Regions from separate parts of the Arthrobacter sp. E1SS-5 genome, predicted to be linked through region 1. Evidence: riboswitches for the same ligand, from Rfam matches in the RefSeq annotation. Region 1 holds a riboswitch; each other region holds the start of a gene.

Region 1 (6,002 bases):
TCCTGTCGGGGGACCTCTTCAACCTGTACGTCGGCTTCGAGATCCTGCTGACCGCAAGCTACGTGCTGATGACCTTGGGCGGCACCGGACCACGCATCAGGGCCGGCGTCACCTACGTGGTGGTGTCCGTAGTGTCCTCCGTGCTGTTCCTGATCGCCATCGCCATGGTCTACGGCGCCACCGGCACGGTCAACATGGCGGACCTGGCCCTCAAGCTCGGCGGCCTGGACCAGGGCACCAAAACGCTCCTGCACGTGATGCTGCTGGTGGCGTTCGGCATCAAGGCAGCCGTCTTCCCGCTGTCCTTCTGGCTCCCGGACTCCTACCCCACGGCCCCGGCGCCGGTCACCGCGGTGTTCGCCGGCCTGCTGACCAAGGTGGGCGTGTACGCGATGGTCCGGACGGAGACCCTGCTTTTTCCCGGCGACACCCTGAACACGCCCCTGATGGTGGCGGCGCTGCTGACCATGCTGGTGGGCATACTGGGTGCGCTGGCGCAGAGCGACATCAAGCGACTCCTATCGTTCACCCTGGTCAGCCACATCGGCTACATGGTGTTCGGGCTGGCCATGTCCTCCGCGGTAGGCCTGGCGGCCGCCGTGTTCTACGTGGCCCACCACATCACCATCCAGACCAGCCTCTTCCTGGTGACCGGCCTCATCGAACGCCGCGGCGGCAGCTCCTCGGTGGACCGGCTGGGTGGCCTGGCCAAGCTCTCGCCCATGCTGGCCCTGCTGTTCTTCATTCCCGGCATGAACCTGGCCGGCATCCCGCCGTTCTCCGGATTCCTGGGCAAGGTGGGGCTGCTGCAGGCCGGTATTGAACTCGGCACGCCCCTGGCCTACGCGCTGGTGATCGGCGGCGTGGTGACCAGCCTCCTGACGCTGCTGGCCATCGCCAGGGTATGGAACCGCGCATTCTGGCGCCGCCCAACCGACGCCGAACATCCGGACCCGGTGCTGCTCGCCGCACCTGGGGCGAGGGCTTCAGGGCCCGGAGCCAAGGCCAACAACACCGTGACCCTCCTGCCGCGCACCATGGTGGGTTCGACGGCGGGCCTGGTGGTCCTCGGTTTCGCCCTGACCATTTTCGCCGGGCCGCTGTTCAGTCTCTCGGACCGGGCAGCACGGGACATGTTGGACCGGGCACCGTACATCCAGGCGGTCCTGGGTGAGGGCACCGCCGTACCGGGAGCCATGGGCGGGACAAGCGCCGGGACAGGCGCCGGGGGAGGAACACGATGAGCCGCAAACGCATCTCCCTGCGCCAGGAACTGCCGCTCCTGGTCTGGCTGGTGGTTGTCTGGGGCGCCCTCTGGCAGGATTTCAGCCCCGGCAACCTCCTGTTCGGTGCCCTGCTGGCCGTGGGTGTGGCCCGGCTCTTCTACCTTCCGCCGGTGGAACTCAGCGGCCGCTTCAATATCCTTTACGCGGTGCCCTTTGCCCTGGTGTTCCTGTGGAAAGTGGTGGTGGCCAGCGCCCAGGTGCTCTACCTCGCCACGGTCCGCGGGCCCAAGGTGACCAACGCCGTCGTCGCCGTGCGGTTGCGCAGCCACCAGGACCTGATCGTCACCGCCACCGGGCACGTCATCTCCCTGATCCCGGGGTCGCTGGTGGTGGAGGTGGACCGTTCCACGTCCACCCTCTACCTGCACGCACTCAACATCACCTCGCCGGAAGACGTGGAGGGCCTGCGGGACGAAGTGCGGTCCATCGAGGCCGGCCTGATCCGCATCATGGGCAGCCGGGAAGAACTTGAAGCCGTCCGAATGGAGGCCGCCGCATGATGCACCTGGTCCTGGCTGTTACAGCCGTCATCTTCTCGCTGGCCGCCGCGGCGGCCATTATCCGGATCGCCCGCGGACCTTCGCTGCTGGACCGGGTGCTTGCCACCGACGTGCTGCTGGCCATCCTGGGCGGGGCATTGTGCATTGACATGGCCGTGAACCGGCACCTGAACAACCTGATGCTGGTGGTGGCCATCTCCGTCATCGGCTTTATCGGGTCCGTGACGGTGGCCAGGTTCGTGGCGGACCGGAGGGTGAAGCCTGATGAATCCTGACTTTTCCGGCCCCGACGCCTGGATCGACCTTGTGTCGGCCATATTCATGGTGGTGGGGGCACTCATGTCCCTGGGCGCCGCGATCGGCCTGCTCCGTTTTCCTGACCTGCTGAGCCGCATGCACGCCGCCACCAAGCCCCAGGTCCTGGGCCTGTTCCTGCTGCTGGCCGCGATTGGGCTGCAGATGCGGACATGGTGGGTGTGGCCGGTGCTGGTGGTGGCCTGGATCTTCCAGCTGCTGACGGTGCCCGTATCCGCCCACATGGTGGGCCGCGCCGGCTACCGTACCAAGCACCTGCACCGGGAGCTGCTCACGGCCGATGAGCTTGAGGCTGTGGTGCAAAAAGCCGCCGCCGAGGCTGCCCGGAAGGACAGCCCCGACGACGGCCGGCAGCGCTAAGGGCTAGACGATGTCCTGGGTCTTGGCGAACCGGGCGATGGCGCGCTGGGTGCCGCGGTTGGCCAGGACCTGAATGATGGCGCTGACCGACGCCGAGATCAGCGCAAAGGTCAACGCCGAACGCAGGCTGGTGGGGACGTCCTCGTGCTTGCCGGTGGGCGGCTTCTGTCCGGTGGTCTTTTCCCAGATGGTGTTGACCAGCTTGGTGCCGGCCAGGCCTGCGCCGAGGCTCACCCCGGTCCCGAGCAGCTTGATGAGAAGGTTCATTCCTATTACTCCTTGCGGACGGAAAACGGACTGCCTCCAGCCTAGCCGTACACCCGCCGCCGTCCCGGCAAGGGTCGGGGCAAGGGCGTGGCCGGCTGGTGGGACTTGTTGGACTGATTAACGCACCGGCTGATTAGGCGGCCGGCGGCTCGGTGCGGAACTTGATCATCTTGTGCGTGCCGTCGCAGTACGGCTTGATGGCGGATGCCCCGCACCGGCACAAGGCCACCGTCTTCCGGTCCCGGGGCACGGCACCACCGGACGGGGTGACGATCTCAAACTCGCCCCGGACAATGAGGGGCCCGTCCGGGCAGACCACGATCGAGCTCGCGGCAGGTTCCTGCTCCTCATGTACCTGGTCCATGTCGGCTCCTGTTCCATGCTGTTCAAGGTTCATGCCTGCACCGCACCCATCGTTGTTGTTCCTGGCCTGCCGGGGACACCTCTGCTTGGCCCACCTTGGAGCCCGCCGCGGTGGCGCCTGTCACGCTGCCGCCGGCACGGCCGCCCGGAGCGATGACTGCCCGGCTTCCCAGGACGACATCAGGTGGGCGGAAAGGCGGCTGTCGATGGCCATGACGGCCGTGGCCCCGAACAGGACATCGGCAAGCAGTTGCGGTTCGGCTTCCACCAGGCCGCCGGCAAGGTCCCGTCCCGCGATCTGTTCGTGCACGGCGTCGGCCTCCACGTGCTCGTCAAAGTAGTGCGTGATGTCCGGGCCGAAGCCGTGCCGGCGGAATCCGTTGCCGTAGAAGCGGTTGGGCTGGGAGGACGTCATCTCGTAGATTGCCAGGTGCCCGGTGATGGCGCCGCGAAGCCGCCGGTTCAAACCGCAGAGCGACATGAGGTTGACGGAGGCCAGGGAGATCGCCGGGACGGCGTCCACGTAGGCGCCGTAGCTGTCGTCCAGGCCCAGGCCGCGCATGGTCCGGGCGAACAGCGCGCTGTGCATCCGCTCAGGCCGGCCGCCGCCGTATTCGTCCGCCTGGATTTCCACCAGGGCCGCCTTGGGCCGGCCGCTGAGCCGCGGAATGGCCCACGTGTGCGGGTCGGCTTCCTTCAATTGGTACATGGATTTGTGGACCAGGAACTCCTTGAGCTGGTCCAGCGTGGCTTTCCTGGCCACGTAGCGGGACACGCTCGGACCAGTGTCCGTGGCGGCCAGGCCGAACAGGACGTCGGCAACGGCGTCGCTGGTCATGGCAACCCCGCCGGGCGGTTCGAAGTTCCCTGCGGCCTGGCAGGCGGCAGCGCGCAGTGCCGCTTCGAACGGTTCCTCGATCAGCCGGCGGACCCTGATCAGCGACGGCTCCCACTCCCAGTGGTCCGAAGCGCCGTCCAGGCCGGAGTAGTGGAGTTCGTAAAGGCAGAAAAGCGAAAGTTGGATGTCTTCGTCGGCGATGATGTCGCCGGTTCCGGCCAGCTGCCGCACCACCAGGGAGTACAGCCCGTCCAGGCCAGGCCCGGCGGTGTCCGGATGCGCCAGGACCTGGAACAGTGCGCTGCTGACGGGTCCTCTGGGTTCCGGGATTCTCATGGGGCTCCTTGGTCTGCCGCGCTGCTGACGGGAACGAACGCGGGGCCGCCCATGGTCAGTCCCATGCCCGTCCTCCTCGAAACCCGGGAGACAACATAGTAAGCATGATTACTAATAAAAGCTAAGTGAGCGGCCTCCATGCTCCACGCCGTTGCGAACGGCCGGTCACATCCGGTCCGATCGGTGCCGGCAGCCCTCAATCCGGTGCCGCCCGGTGTAAACTTGACCACGCCCGGAAGGGCAATCAAAAGCCTTACCCAAACCAAAAAGCAACACTAAAAACGACAGGGGAGCGCCGCCGTCGGGCATCCTGGCACAAGCCGGGCACCGCAGGTGGGCGCTGAGAGTGCGGACAGCCGCAGACCCTCGAACCTGATCCGGTTAGTACCGGCGCAAGGGAGTCGAGTTCTCAAAGTGTCGCGGCTGCACGGCAACGGGCCGTCAGCCGGGTCCACTTTCCCCTCCTGTTTCCCAGGAGGATCACATGAGCACTGCAGCAATCAAGAAGACCACCAGCAGGTCCTGGCGCGTCGTGGACATCGTGGTGGCGGCGCTGGTGGCCATCGCGGGCGGCGTCATCTTTTGGGCGTGGGACCAGGGCGCGGCAGCGCTGTCGGCCCCCATGAACGCCGCCTACCCACCCCTCACCGGGCTGCTGGCCGGCGGATGGATGATTCCGGGCGTGCTGGGCATGCTCATCATCCGCAAGCCGGGCGCGGCCCTGTTCTGCGAGACCGTGGCCGCCACCGGTGAGCTGCTCATGGGCTCCCAGTATGGCGCCTCGGTGCTGTTCTCCGGTTTCATCCAGGGACTGGGGGCGGAGATCATCTTCGCCATCTTCGTTTACCGGAAGTTCAACCTGCCCGTCTCCCTGCTGGCGGGCGCCGCGGCCGGCTTCTTCTGTGGCCTGAACGACTCCTTTGCGCCGTGGGGCTGGAACATCGCCTACTCGGGTGCGGACAAGTTCGCCTACATCGTCCTCACCACCATCTCCGGCGCGGTCCTGGCCGGCGCCCTGTCCTGGCTCGCCACCCGCGGCCTGGCCCGCACCGGCGTGCTGAGCTCCTTCGCCTCCCGCAAGGCTGCCACGGAGCCAGTCTTCTCCTGATGGCACCCTCCCAGGGCGCAGCCGGCGCCGTGAACCCAGCCGCCGTCACCGCCCGCGGCTGGGGCTGGCGGCATGCCGGCAGGGCCAAGCCCGCCGTCCACGCCCTTGACCTGGACATCAGCCCCGGCGAGCGGGTGCTGCTGCTTGGCCCCTCGGGCGCCGGAAAGTCGACGCTCCTGCATGCGCTGGCCGGCGTGCTGGGAGACATCAACGACGACGGCGAGGCAGGCGACGCCGACGAGTCCGGTTCGCTGCTGGTTGACGGCGCCGTGCCCAGGTCCCAGCGCGGCCGCGCCGGGCTGATGCAGCAGGACCCGGAGACGCAAGTGGTCCTATCGCGGGTGGGGGACGACGTCGCCTTCGGCGCCGAGAACCTTGCCGTGCCCCGCGACGCCATCTGGGCGCGCGTGCACGAGGCGCTTGCCGACGTCGGACTGTCCCACCTCCCGCTGGACCACCCGACGTCGGCCCTGTCCGGCGGGCAAAAGCAGCGCCTGGCGCTGGCGGGGATCCTGGCCATGCGCCCCGGGCTGATCCTGCTGGACGAGCCCACCGCCAACCTGGACCCGGACGGGGTGCTGGAGGTCCGCGACGCCGTGGCGCGCTGCCTGGACAAGACCGGAGCCACG
Region 2 (6,002 bases), 1.5 Mb from region 1:
GGCGGCCGCTACGTACTCGGCACCCTCACCAACGAGGTCGGCGAGCAGGGTGCCGTCCTTGGTCTTGACCACCGTGCCGTCCGGAACGGGCAGCACCAGGGTCTCGCCGTTCTTGCCTCCGCGCCAGTCACCCATGCCGGGGCCGCCGTTGCTGGCGTGCCGGTGGGGTGCGTGGTGGTAGTCGAGGAGTGTGGTGGTCTGGTGATCGACGCGAAGGATCACGTCACCGCCGTTGCCGCCGTTGCCGCCGTCGGGCCCACCCAGCGGCTTGAACTTCTCGCGGTGGACGGAGACGCATCCGTGGCCGCCCGATCCGCCGGATACGTGCAGGACTACCCGGTCTACAAAGCTGGCCACGTGGATCTCCTCAAATGCTGTTTACCTGGCGTCCGGAACGCCACATCGATTGTAATGCGGTTAAAAGAACAGTGGAGCGGACCCACAGGCCCGCTCCACCGCTTCAGAACTGGTTGTTACTCTGCAGCTGCAGCAGCAACGATGTTGACCACGCGACGACCGCGGCGGGTGCCGAATTCGACGGCGCCCGGGGTCAGTGCGAACAGGGTGTCGTCACCGCCACGGCCAACGCCGGCGCCCGGGTGGAAGTGGGTGCCACGCTGGCGGACGATGATCTCGCCTGCGGAAACCACCTGGCCGCCGAAGCGCTTGACGCCGAGGTACTGAGCGTTGGAATCGCGGCCGTTGCGAGTGGAGCTCGCGCCCTTTTTATGTGCCATCTGAAATGCCTGCCTTTGAAATTCTGGGGAATCTGTTGGAAAACCTGAACAGTAACCGGTGGTTACTTGATGCCGGTGATCTTGACCTTGGTCAGTTCCTGGCGGTGACCCTGGCGCTTCTTGTAGCCGGTCTTGTTCTTGTACTTCTGGATGACAATCTTAGGACCACGCAGGTCCTGGAGGATTTCAGCCGTAACAGTTACCTTGGCCAGGTCAGCGGCGGCGGAGGTGACCTTGTCACCGTCAACCAGGAGCAGTGCGGGCAGCTCGATGGTGCTGCCGGCTCCACCGGCGACGCGGTTCAGGGTAACGAAGTCTCCAACGGAAACCTTCTCTTGGCGGCCGCCTGCGCGGACAATCGCGTACACCACTTGGGAACTCACTTCTCTCGACGTTTATTACAAAATTTGCGTGCGGCACCCGGCTCAGAAATTGGCTGGGTTCCCGCTGTGCCTCAACGCCGTGGATTTCCCGGGGAAATCCGTGAGCCGTCCCGGTGGAAAAGTCCGCTTGTTATGCACAGCGAATTGCTCCAGGGTCATAACCCAAGTGTTGGCGTAAGCACCGAGGATCCAGAATACGCTAAATCCGTCCACGGCCGCAAATGAGGCTGGTTCCGGCGGCCCGGCTGTGGTAGTAACCACAAACCCGGCGGGCAGCACCGCAACCATGCTCCCCCATCATAGCGGCGGCGCCGCCGGCAGCCGTCAGGAATGCAGTCTCGGCGCGTCGAAGAATTCCACTTCCAGGCGGCAGGACTGCTTGAACGCGGTGACCATCGCTGCCCTTTCATGGTCGGAGGCTTTCCGCCCCGCTTCATCCACGATGGAAACAGCCCGGCGGGTGGCTTCGGCGAAGGCCTCGTCGGCATAGGTGCGGAGCCAGGCAGCGTAGGCATGCCCGTCCGGCTCACCGGAGGCAATGAACTGCTCGTGCAGCTTCTCCCCCACCTCGGCATAGAGCCAGAAGCAGGGCAGGACGGCGGCAGCAAGGACGGCATAAGAGCCCGACGCCGAAGCTGCGGTGAGGTGGTCCACGTAGGCCTTAGTGACGGGGCCGAGGCCGCTCTGGGCGGGCCGGGTGCTGAGCCAGGAGCGGTGGAGTTCCGTTTCCACCTCAAGGCAATGCTGGGCCGATCCTGCCCAGAACAACTGTTCGGCCTCCGAGGGGGCCAGGGCGCTGGTGCGGGCCAGCACACGGGAGTACCCGTTGAGGTACAGGGCGTCCTGGGCCAGGTAGTAGGCAAAGTCCTTCTCGGGCAGGTCTCCGGCGGCCAGGCCGCGGATGAAGTCCAGCGCATAGATGTCGTCGAGGTCCTGCTGGGCTTCCACCCACAGCCGGGCCGCGAAGCCGCCTTCCTGCAGTGCCGGCCGCAGGTGGTGGAAGTGGTGCACCGGTCCGTTTCCCTGGCCCACCTCCAGCAGGCCCGAGTTCTCGAGAGCGCCGGCCAGCCAGGGCTTGACCGTCCGCAGTGATGCTTCCCAGTCGCCCAGGCGGGCCTGCACCGTTGCCATGGCCGAGGAAAGGGAGCAGCCGGTGCCGTGGCTGTTGCGGGTGGCGATCCGGTTGCCCGGGACTTCCACTACGTCCTGCCCCAGCAGGCCCGCGGTGTTGACCAGCGCGTCCGGGCAGTGCTCCCCTGCAAGGTGCCCGCCCTTGACCAGCACGGTAGCCCCGGTGGCATCGGCCAGGCGCCGGCCCTGGGCCAGTGCCTCGTCCCCGCTCTCCGCGGGATCCGCTTCCACCAGCATGGCCAGTTCGGGCAAGTTGGGGGTGATGAGATGGGCGAGGGGCAGCAGTTCCCGCAGCGCGGCTTCCGCCGACGCCTGCAGCAGCCGGTCACCGCTGGTGGCAACCATCACCGGGTCAAGGACCACGACGGCGGGACGCACCTTTTCGAGCCACCCTCGCACAGTTCGGATCACTTCCCTGTCACCCAGCATGCCGATCTTGACGGCGTCGATACTGATGTCGTCACTGACCGCATCCAGCTGCTGGGCCAGGAAGGCGGCCGGCGGAACATGCACGGCCTGCACGCCCTGCGTGTTCTGGGCCGTGAGGGCGGTGATGACGGCCATGCCATAGCCCCCGTGGGCAGCGATGCTTTTCAGATCTGCCTGGATGCCTGCCCCGCCTGACGGGTCCGAGCCCGCAATGGAGAGGACGCGCGGAACGTCACGGCCTGCGGGCAAGGCGGCGGATGCATCGGATGCAGTGGGCAGGGGCATGGAAAGGGTGGAAGACAAGAGACATCCCTTCGCCGGTACTAGCCGGACAGGTTCAACGGGTCTGGATCTCAGCCGGCCTTCTGCGCGGCACCCCGTGTCGGTTTCCAGCCTAGCTGCTGGGGCCCGTCCGCAGGAAAGGTGACAGCACCTGCGCAAAGGTGAACGGCTGCCGTACGCAGGAATCCCCGCCCTGCGGACGTTTCCCCCTGTAATTCACGGGGGAGCCGTCCACTGAACGGGGACTCCTGGATGTTCCTACGCTGCTGCCGGCCTCAGCCTTTACAGCTCCGAGGCCGGAACGCCGACGCCGAGGATGATGGGTTCCTCCGCCGCCTTGCCCGGTTCCGCGGTGGCCTGTGCCTTGTCCGTTTCCGGGGCCTTGGCCGCGTGCGAATGGCCCCCGGCAGTGGCCTGGACGTTCTCGTGGTGCTGGACAGCGGTCTCGTTGGCGGCACCTTGGGCACGGCTGGCGCCGCGGTGGCGCCGCGGCCTACGCTGCCGGGACTGTTCCAGCGTGTGGTCCGAATAGTCCTTTTCGGCTGGAGCTTCCACTGCGGGGCGGGCTTCCGCTCCCCCGGTTCCGGCTTCCCGTTCCGGCGCGGGCTGTTCCGTTGCCGGCTGTTCCGCTGCCTTCGGCGCCTCGGCAGCCTTGGCCGGAGCATCCTCCATGGACGACGCCGGCTGGCCGAGGTGGGCGAATGCTTCAGCGAGCCGGTCTAGGGTGAGGGCCGGCTTGGGCTGCTGTTCCTCCGCGTGCTCCACGAACGGAAGCGGGACTTCCTCGCCGCCGAACGTCAGGACAGCTGCGGGACGCGTGGGGGTGTCGGCGTCGTGCTTTTCCTCTGCCGGAGCGGGCGCAGGCGGAGCGGCCGGCACCTGGCGGGTTGCCGCCACCTCATCGTCGTGCAGGTGCGCGGCGTGGGCAGCAGCGGCGATGTTTGCCAGGGCGAGGCGGGTGGCTTCCGCCTTGGCGTGCCGCTCGGCGTCCGTGGGCTCCGGGTGGACGGTGTGGACCTGGACGGCAGGGACTGGCGCGGCTTCGGTCTGCTGGCCGCCGCGTCCGCGCCGCCGCTTGCGCTCCGAACGTGCGCCGGGCTGGTTGTTGTCGGTCCGCTGGCCTTCGGTGCGGTGGGCTTCCGGCCGGGCTTCGGGCCGGTTGTCGCTGCGCTGGACATGGTGGTGCTCGGCGGCAACGACGTTGGCGCGGCGGTGCTCCACGGGATCGTCGTGGGTCACCATGCCGCGGCCGGCGCAGGCCTCGCACTGTTCACCAAAGACTTCCAGCAACCCGGTACCCATGCGCTTGCGGGTCATCTGGACCAGGCCGAGGGAGGTCACTTCAGCCACTTGGTGCTTGGTGCGGTCGCGGCCCAGGCATTCCACCAGGCGGCGCAGCACCAGGTCGCGGTTGGATTCGAGCACCATGTCGATGAAGTCGATCACGATGATGCCGCCGATGTCGCGCAGCCGGAGCTGGCGCACCACTTCCTCGGCAGCTTCGAGGTTGTTCTTGGTGACGGTTTCCTCGAGGTTGCCGCCGCTGCCGGTGAACTTGCCGGTGTTGACGTCCACCACGGTCATGGCCTCGGTGCGGTCGATCACCAGGGAGCCGCCGGAGGGCAGGAAGACCTTCCGTTCGAGGGCCTTGTGGATCTGCTCGTCAATGCGCCAGGCGGAGAAGATGTCCTGGTCTTTGGTCCACTTTTCGAGGCGGCCCACCAGGTCCGGGGCCACGTAGGTAACGTAGGCCTCGATGGTGTCCCACGCCTCCTCACCGGAGACGATGAGCTTGGAGAAGTCCTCGTTGAAGACGTCGCGGACCACCTTGATGGTCAGGTCCGGCTCGCCGTAGAGCAGTTCGGGCGCAAGGATCTTAGTGGAGGCCGACTGGCTTTCAATGCCTTCCCACTGGGCCCGCAGCCGGTTGATGTCGTGCGTGAGCTCTTCCTCGGAAGCGCCCTCGGCGGCCGTACGGACAATCACGCCGGCGTGCTCGGGCAGGCGGTCCTTGAGGATGCGCTTGAGGCGGTTCCGTTCGACGTCGGGCAGCTTGCGGGAGATGCCGGTCATGGATCCGCCGGGTACGTACACCAAGTAGCGTCCGGGCAGCGAGATCTGGCTGGTGAGGCGGGCGCCCTTGTGGCCCACGGGGTCCTTGGTGACCTGTACCAGGACGGTATCGCCGGACTTCAGCGCGTTCTCGATGCGGCGCTGCTTGCCCTCGAGGTTCACGGCTTCCCAGTTGACCTCGCCGGCGTACAGCACCGCGTTGCGGCCGCGCCCGATGTCAACGAACGCCGCTTCCATGGACGGCAGGACATTCTGGACCTTGCCCAGGTACACGTTGCCGATCAGCGAGTCCTGCTGGGTCTTGGATACGAAGTGCTCGGCCAGCACGCCGTCTTCCAAGACCGCGATCTGGATCCTGTCGTCGCGCTGGCGCACGATCATCTGCCGGTCAACGGACTCGCGGCGGGCCAGGAACTCGGCCTCGGTGATGACGGTGCGGCGGCGGCCCGTGTCGCGGGATTCGCGGCGGCGCTGTTTTTTCGCCTCCAGTCGCGTGGAGCCTTTGACGCTGGTGACGCGGTTGCTGGCGGGCGCCTCGCTCACGGTCCGCGGGGCGCGGACCCGGGTCACCGTGTTGGGCGGGTCGTCCTCGCTGCCGCCGGTCAGTTCCAGGTCCTGGTCACCGCGGCGGCGGCGGCGCCGGCGGCGGGAGGTGACACCCTCCTCAAGCTGCCCGGCCGTATCCTCGTCGGCCTCGTCCTCGGCGTCGGCTTCGGCGCTGCCGTCCTGGTTGTCCTCTTCAGCCCTGTCCCCGATCCGGCTGCGGCCCCTGCGGCCCCGGCTGCGGCGCCGGCGGCGGCTGGAGGAATCGTCCGTATCTTCGGTTTCTTCCTCCTCAGGCTCCTCGGCAGCGGGGGCAGCGGGACGGACCACGGTGCTGAGGTCCGGCGCCTGGAAGAGCACCGAGGTGGGGGAAGCGGGTTCCAGGAACAGGGAGGCGAAGGGGCTGGCGGCGGCAGGCTCTTCG
Region 3 (6,002 bases), 1.1 Mb from region 1:
CGCCGCCGAACCGCAAACTCCCTCCCGCCCCGCAGGCCAACGGTCCGCCCGGCTGCCCCGGGATGAGCGCCGCGCCCAACTCCTTGCTGCGGCCCAGGAAGTGTTCGTTGCCAACGGCTACCACGGCGCTGCCATGGACGAGATCGCTGAGACTGCCCATGTGAGCAAACCGGTGCTGTACCAGCACTTCCCTTCCAAACGCGACCTGTACCTCGCCCTGCTCGAAAGCCACCTGGCATCCCTGACCGAATTGATGCTCGGTGCCCTGAACTCCACCACGGACAACGACGAACGCGTCCAGGCCGTCATGCGCGCGTACTTCCACTTCATCGCCAGCGACGACCAGGCCCACCGGCTGGTCTTCGAATCCGACCTGATCAACGATCCCGACGTCAGCTCCCGGCTGGAGACTTTCAACCGGACCTTCGCCGATGCCATTGCACGGGTCATCGCCGAGGACACCAAGCTCCCCCATCTCGAGGCGGAACTGCTGGGCCGCGGCCTGGCCGGAATGGCGCAGGTCAGTGCACGGTACTGGCTGGAAACCGATGGCAACCTGGACCTCGATGTGGCCAGCGACCTCATCTACCGTTTAGCTTGGCGCGGAATCTCTCGCTTCCCCAAAGAGTCCTAGACTACAAATAAGACAACACCTCGTAGAGAAGTACGAGCACTTCACAGGCTGGGAGGCCCCCTTGGAAATTAAGATCGGCGTTCAGAACGTTGGCCGCGAAATCGTACTGGAATCGACCCAGGATGCCGAGACGGTGGCCAAGGTTGTTGGCGAGGCCATCAGCGAAGGCAATGAGCTGCGCCTCAAGGATGACAAGGGACGCCTGATTATCGTTCCCGGGAATGCCCTGGCATACGTCGAAATCGGAGCAGAAGAGGTCCGCCGCGTGGGCTTCGGCCAGTTCTAGCCCGCGCGTAGGAGGAGATCCATGCTTTCGCTGACCATCGTGGTGCTGGCCACCGCCGCCGGCGGTTTCATCGTCTGGGCCAATGACAAGCGCCACGCCAAGTACGGCGCGGTGCTTCCGGCGGGTATCGCCGTGGGTGTCGCAGCCCTGGCATGGATCATCCTGATGGCGGCCGGCTTCGGCTACCTGCCCGGCCTGACCTGGCTTCCCTGGGTCCTGCCCATGGTCCTGGGCATTGCTGCCGCCATCGGCGCAGTGGTCTACCTGGGCCGCACGCGCGCCCGCCACGACATGGAGCGGCTGACCGCCATCCTGCGGCGCTAAGCGTCCTTAAACGAGCTGTGGCCACCACCCGCCCGGGTGGTGGCCACAGCTGCTTAACGTCAGAGGAACTCCGCCCTGCCCTCCATGGCCGACGACGCGAGGGCGTGCTCCCGGCGGGGAATGCGGCCTGCTGCCCGCGCCATCCTGCCCGCGATCACAGCGTGCTTGAAGGCCTCGCCCATGAGGGCGGGATTCTGCGCGCGCGTCACGGCCGTGGCCAGCAGTACTGCGTCACAGCCCAGCTCCATGGCAAGGGCGGCGTCGGATGCCGTCCCGATGCCGGCGTCCAGGACCACCGGGACCGACGCGCGCGACACGATCAGCTCGATGTTGTGCGGGTTCAGGATTCCCAGGCCTGTGCCGATGGGCGCACCCAGGGGCATCACGGCGGTGGCGCCGAGGTTTTCGAGCCGCAGCGCAAGAACGGGATCATCGTTGGTATAGGCGAAGACCTTGAAGCCGCGGTTGACCAGCTGTTCCGTGGCCTCCACGAGTTCCACGGCGTCCGGCAGGAGGGTCTGTTCGTCGGCGATGACTTCGAGCTTCACCCAGTCGGTCTCCAGGGCCTCCCGCGCCAGTTCCGCCGTGAGGACCGCGTCCCTGGCGGTGAAGCAGCCGGCGGTGTTGGGCAGCACCCGGATCCCGTGGTCCACCAGCAGCTGGAACAGCGATCCGGTTTCCGCGGTTGAGTAGCGCCGCATGGCCACCGTGGTCAGGGCGGTGCCGGAGGCCAGGAGCGCTGCGCCCAGGCCGTCCAGGCTCGGTGCCCCGCCTGTGCCCATGATGAGGCGGGAGCCGAGGGCCACGCCGTCGATCACCAGGGCGTCGCCGGCACCGGTGTTTCCGGCGGGGTTGATGGTGCTGGTTTCGGTCATGGCGTCAGCCTCCCTGTACTGCGGTAACGAGTTCAATGTCGTCGCCCTCGGCGAGCGCGGTGGCGAACCATTGGCTGCGCGGCACCACCTGGGCGTTATGTGCGACGGCGACGCCCAGCTTCCCGCCGTCCGTCGCCTGCCCATTGTCAGCCAGCGGACGCCCCGTGACCTCGCTGACGAGCATGGTGATGGAGGCGCCGTCCGCCACCGTGTGCGGGTTTCCGTTGAGGGTGATGTTCACGCTGTCTCCTTGATGTCGGTGCGTTGGGTGGCCGTTGCCGGCCTGGAGAACCGTTCCGGGCTGAAGGGCGCCCAACGGGGGTCGGGTTTTCCGTCCAGCAGCCCCGTGCAGATAGCTGCTGCGGCAGGGGTGAGCAGGACGCCGTGCCGGAAGAAGCCGGTGGCGATGATGAGCCCCGGGACGTGGCCCGCTTCCGCTCCGGCCCCTTCGCCCCTTGGGGTCGGGCCCACCGGCACCCGTCCCAGCAGCGGCGCGTTGTCCGGGGTTCCGGGCCGGGCCCGGGCGGTGGACTCCAGGAGTTCGAGTTCAGCGACGGCGGGCACCAGGGCCTGGGCATCGCGCAGCAGCTGGTAGACGCCGCCGGCACTGACGGCATCGGACAGGGCGTCCTCGCGCTGGGTGGCTCCGATCACCACGGTCCCGTCCTGCCGCGGCACGATGTACACCGGAATTCCGTGGACCAGCCCCCGCACCGTAGCTGTCACCAGGGGCTGGAGGTGGCGGGGAACTGCCAGCCGGAGGATGTCCCCGTGCACGGGCCGCAGCGGCAGTTCGAGGCCGGGGGGAAGGTCCGCGAGCGCACCTGACTGCAGGCCGTTGGCCACCACGGTTTCCGTTGCCAGGACGGTGCCGCCACCGGCGAGCCGGACTCCTGCCACCGTTCCGCCGTCCCACAACAGCCCGGCTGCCCGGTCCGGCACGGCGTACCCGTCCACCGCCCCTGCCACAGCCGGGCCCGGCAACTCCTGCGCGGCGCGGGCCAGCGCCAGCCGCAGGGCCGCCACCAACCGCCGGGGATCCACCTGGTGGTCCGCGGGGGTGTCGAGGGCGCAGGCGATGGCGGGACTGAGGAGGGGTTCGCGTTGGCGCGCCTCCCGCACGGTGAGGGGTTCCACCGCCAGCCCGTGGGCCTGCTGGACCGTGCGCAGGTCCATCAGCGCGCGGCGGTCTGCGGCGTCGGCACCCACGGCGAGTGTCGGCGTCGTCAGGTATCCGGAATCCGCGCCCGATGCATCGGCGAGACCGGCAGCGAACCCCGGCCACCGCGACGATGCCTCCAGCATGAGTTCCAGGAGGTCTTCCTCCTGGTAGTGCAGTTCGCTCACCGGGGCCAGCATGCCGGCGGCGGCCCAGCTGGCGCCGGAACCGGGCGCGTCGTCAATGAGGACGACGGAGCGTCCGGAACGCTGCACCTCCCAGGCGATGCCGTGTCCCACCACTCCCCCGCCAATGACGGCGACGTCGGCCCGTAGTGTTGCCGGAAGGGTGGAGGGGATGGACGCATCATCGGACGCGGGATGGGCAGTGCCGGGGGTACGCATGTGGGTTCCTTCCCTACGCCGGCATTAACCGGATCAGGTCAAGCGGTCGGCTCTGACGCCCTCTCAGCCCGGCGCTTTGTGACAGCTGCCGCGGGCTCCCGCAGTACCTCCCCAGTTTAGAGGAATTAGGCTTGCAGGCATGAATGCGACCACCCCATCCTTTCCTGCAGGTTCCCACGCTCCAGCCGGCGGAGTCGCCAATGCCGAGGTTGTCAACGCCCGGGACAATGAGGCCCTCAAGGCTGCCCGCCTGTACCTCTGCACCGATGCGCGGCGGGACCGCGGCGACTTTGCGGAGTTCGTGGACGCGGCGTTTGCCGGCGGCGTGGACATCATCCAGCTGCGGGACAAGACCATCGAGGCCGCCGAGGAACTGGACCTTTTGGCGGTGCTGAAGGAAGTGGCGGTGCGGCACGGCAAGCTGTGGGCGGTTAATGACCGCGCCGACATCGCCGTGCTTTCCGGGGCCCCTGTGTTCCACATTGGCCAGAAGGACCTGCCGCTGGCGGCAGCACGCACGCTGGTCAACGGGAACGCCGCCATCGGACTTTCCAGCCACACGGCTGAACAGGTGGATGCCGCCCTTGCCGCCACCGCCGGCCCCTCCGGCCTGGACTACTTCTGCGTGGGTCCGGTCTGGGCCACGCCCACCAAACCCGGCAGGGCCGCCGTCGGTCCCGACCTGGTGAAGTATGCAGCCGGGGCGTCCCGGCAGGCTGGGGATCCGGTGCCCTGGTTTGCCATTGGCGGCATCGACCACGGCAACGTCCACCAGGTGGCGGAGGCGGGCGCGCGCAGGATCGTGGTGGTCCGTGCCATCACCGAAGCCCCTGATCCCGCCGCCGCTGCTGCCTCCCTCCTCGACGCGCTGGACGCCGCCGGCTCCTGAGCCTGCTTAATCCCGGAACTTGGGGCTACGCTGAATTTTGTGTCACATCATCGGCTGGCCCCCAACGTCCACGACCATAAGAACGCCTTGGAAGAGGCGCTGGGCCTGCTGCGGACGGAACTTGAACTTCCGGGTCCATACCCCGCCGAAGCCGTGGAAGACGCCCTCGCTGCCGTGGCCGCGCTGCAGCTTCCGTCCTACGACCTGACCGCCGTAGAGTTCGTCACCATCGATCCGGCGTCCTCCACCGACCTGGACCAGGCAGTGTTCATCGAATTGGACGGGGACGGCTACCGCGTGATGTATGCGATCGCCGATGTTCCGGCCTTCGTTGCGCCGGGAGGTCCCCTGGACGCCGAGACGCGGCGGCGCGGCCAGACGTTCTACGCCCCGGACGGCCGGATCCCGCTGCACCCGGAGGTCATCAGCGAAGGGGCCGGGAGCCTGCTTCCCGGCCAGGAGTGTTCTGCCTTCGTCTGGGACTTCACTCTCGACGCCGAAGCAACCGTCCTGGCAGTAGGCGTCCGTCGGGCGCGTGTCCGCAGCCGCGACAAGCTCAGCTACAAGGGCGCCCAGGCAGACCTCGACGCCGGGACGGCCTCCCCCGTGCTCCATTTGCTCCGCGAGGTGGGCCTGAAGCGGGTGGCACTGGAGCGGGCCCGTGAAGGCGCCAGCCTCAACATGCCCGAGCAGGAGATTGTCCAACTGCCCGACGGCGGCTACCGGATTGACGCGGTTCCACAGCTTCCGGTGGAGGACTGGAACGCGCAGATTTCGCTGATGACCGGGATGGCGGCCGCTGAGCTCATGCTTGAGGGCAAGGTGGGCATCCTGCGCACCATGCCGGCACCGGATGAACGGTCCCTGAGGCACTTCCGGCTGCAGACGGAGGTGCTGGGCAGGCCGTGGGACGGCGAAGTCAGCTACGGCGAATACCTGCGCTCCCTGGATCCCACCGACCCGAGGCAGCTGGCCATCATGCATTCGGCAGGCATGCTGTTCCGCGGAGCGTCCTACACCGCCTTCGATGGAACCGTCCCCGAGGACGGAATCCAGTCCGCCATCGGCGCGGCCTATGCCCACACCACCGCGCCGCTGCGCCGCTTGGTGGACCGCTTCGTTCTGGTCATCTGCGAGGCCCTGAGCAACGGCGGCGATGTTCCCGGTTGGGCACGCGAAGCCCTGCCGCTGCTGCCGGGCATCATGGCGGGATCGGACCAGCTGGCATCCCGGATGGAACGCCTGGCCCTGGACACCGTGGAGGCGGCGCTGCTGTTGAACCACATCGGGCAGGAGTTCGACGCGATCGTGATCTCCGGGTCCAAGCCGCAGAACGGCAACGGCAACAACGGGAAGAATGGCAACGGCAATGGGAAGAACGGCAACGGGAGCTCCGGGATCATCCAGATCGCAGAACCCGCGGTGACCGCT

What was found. Region 1 has a riboswitch for thiamine pyrophosphate ahead of ACIGJD_RS18580 (ECF transporter S component). Riboswitches for the same ligand answer to the same signal wherever they lie in the genome.
Region 2: another riboswitch for thiamine pyrophosphate. It lies ahead of thiD (bifunctional hydroxymethylpyrimidine kinase/phosphomethylpyrimidine kinase); the one in region 1 lies ahead of ACIGJD_RS18580 (ECF transporter S component).
Region 3: another riboswitch for thiamine pyrophosphate. It lies ahead of thiO (glycine oxidase ThiO); the one in region 1 lies ahead of ACIGJD_RS18580 (ECF transporter S component).

The regions. Positions count from the first base shown of each region.
Region 1 is NZ_CP172703.1:3,967,668-3,973,669, reverse strand. Features, by position in the region: gene ACIGJD_RS18615 (Na+/H+ antiporter subunit D) at 1-1,244, shown strand, start outside; gene ACIGJD_RS18610 (Na+/H+ antiporter subunit E) at 1,241-1,786, shown strand; gene ACIGJD_RS18605 (MrpF/PhaF family protein) at 1,783-2,061, shown strand; gene mnhG (monovalent cation/H(+) antiporter subunit G) at 2,051-2,461, shown strand; gene ACIGJD_RS18595 (DUF4235 domain-containing protein) at 2,465-2,728, opposite strand; gene ACIGJD_RS18590 (CDGSH iron-sulfur domain-containing protein) at 2,862-3,092, opposite strand; gene ACIGJD_RS18585 (iron-containing redox enzyme family protein) at 3,213-4,265, opposite strand; TPP riboswitch at 4,542-4,682, shown strand; gene ACIGJD_RS18580 (ECF transporter S component) at 4,750-5,373, shown strand; gene ACIGJD_RS18575 (ABC transporter ATP-binding protein) at 5,373-6,002, shown strand, end outside.
Region 2 is NZ_CP172703.1:2,452,296-2,458,297, forward strand. Features, by position in the region: gene obgE (GTPase ObgE) at 1-357, opposite strand, end outside; gene rpmA (50S ribosomal protein L27) at 474-737, opposite strand; gene rplU (50S ribosomal protein L21) at 800-1,108, opposite strand; gene thiD (bifunctional hydroxymethylpyrimidine kinase/phosphomethylpyrimidine kinase) at 1,445-2,965, opposite strand; TPP riboswitch at 2,973-3,070, opposite strand; gene ACIGJD_RS11410 (Rne/Rng family ribonuclease) at 3,245-6,002, opposite strand, start outside.
Region 3 is NZ_CP172703.1:2,876,628-2,882,629, forward strand. Features, by position in the region: gene ACIGJD_RS13295 (TetR/AcrR family transcriptional regulator) at 1-634, shown strand, start outside; gene ACIGJD_RS13300 (DUF3107 domain-containing protein) at 696-920, shown strand; gene ACIGJD_RS13305 (hypothetical protein) at 942-1,244, shown strand; gene ACIGJD_RS13310 (thiazole synthase) at 1,304-2,119, opposite strand; gene thiS (sulfur carrier protein ThiS) at 2,124-2,360, opposite strand; gene thiO (glycine oxidase ThiO) at 2,357-3,682, opposite strand; TPP riboswitch at 3,676-3,794, opposite strand; gene thiE (thiamine phosphate synthase) at 3,822-4,571, shown strand; gene ACIGJD_RS13330 (RNB domain-containing ribonuclease) at 4,611-6,002, shown strand, end outside.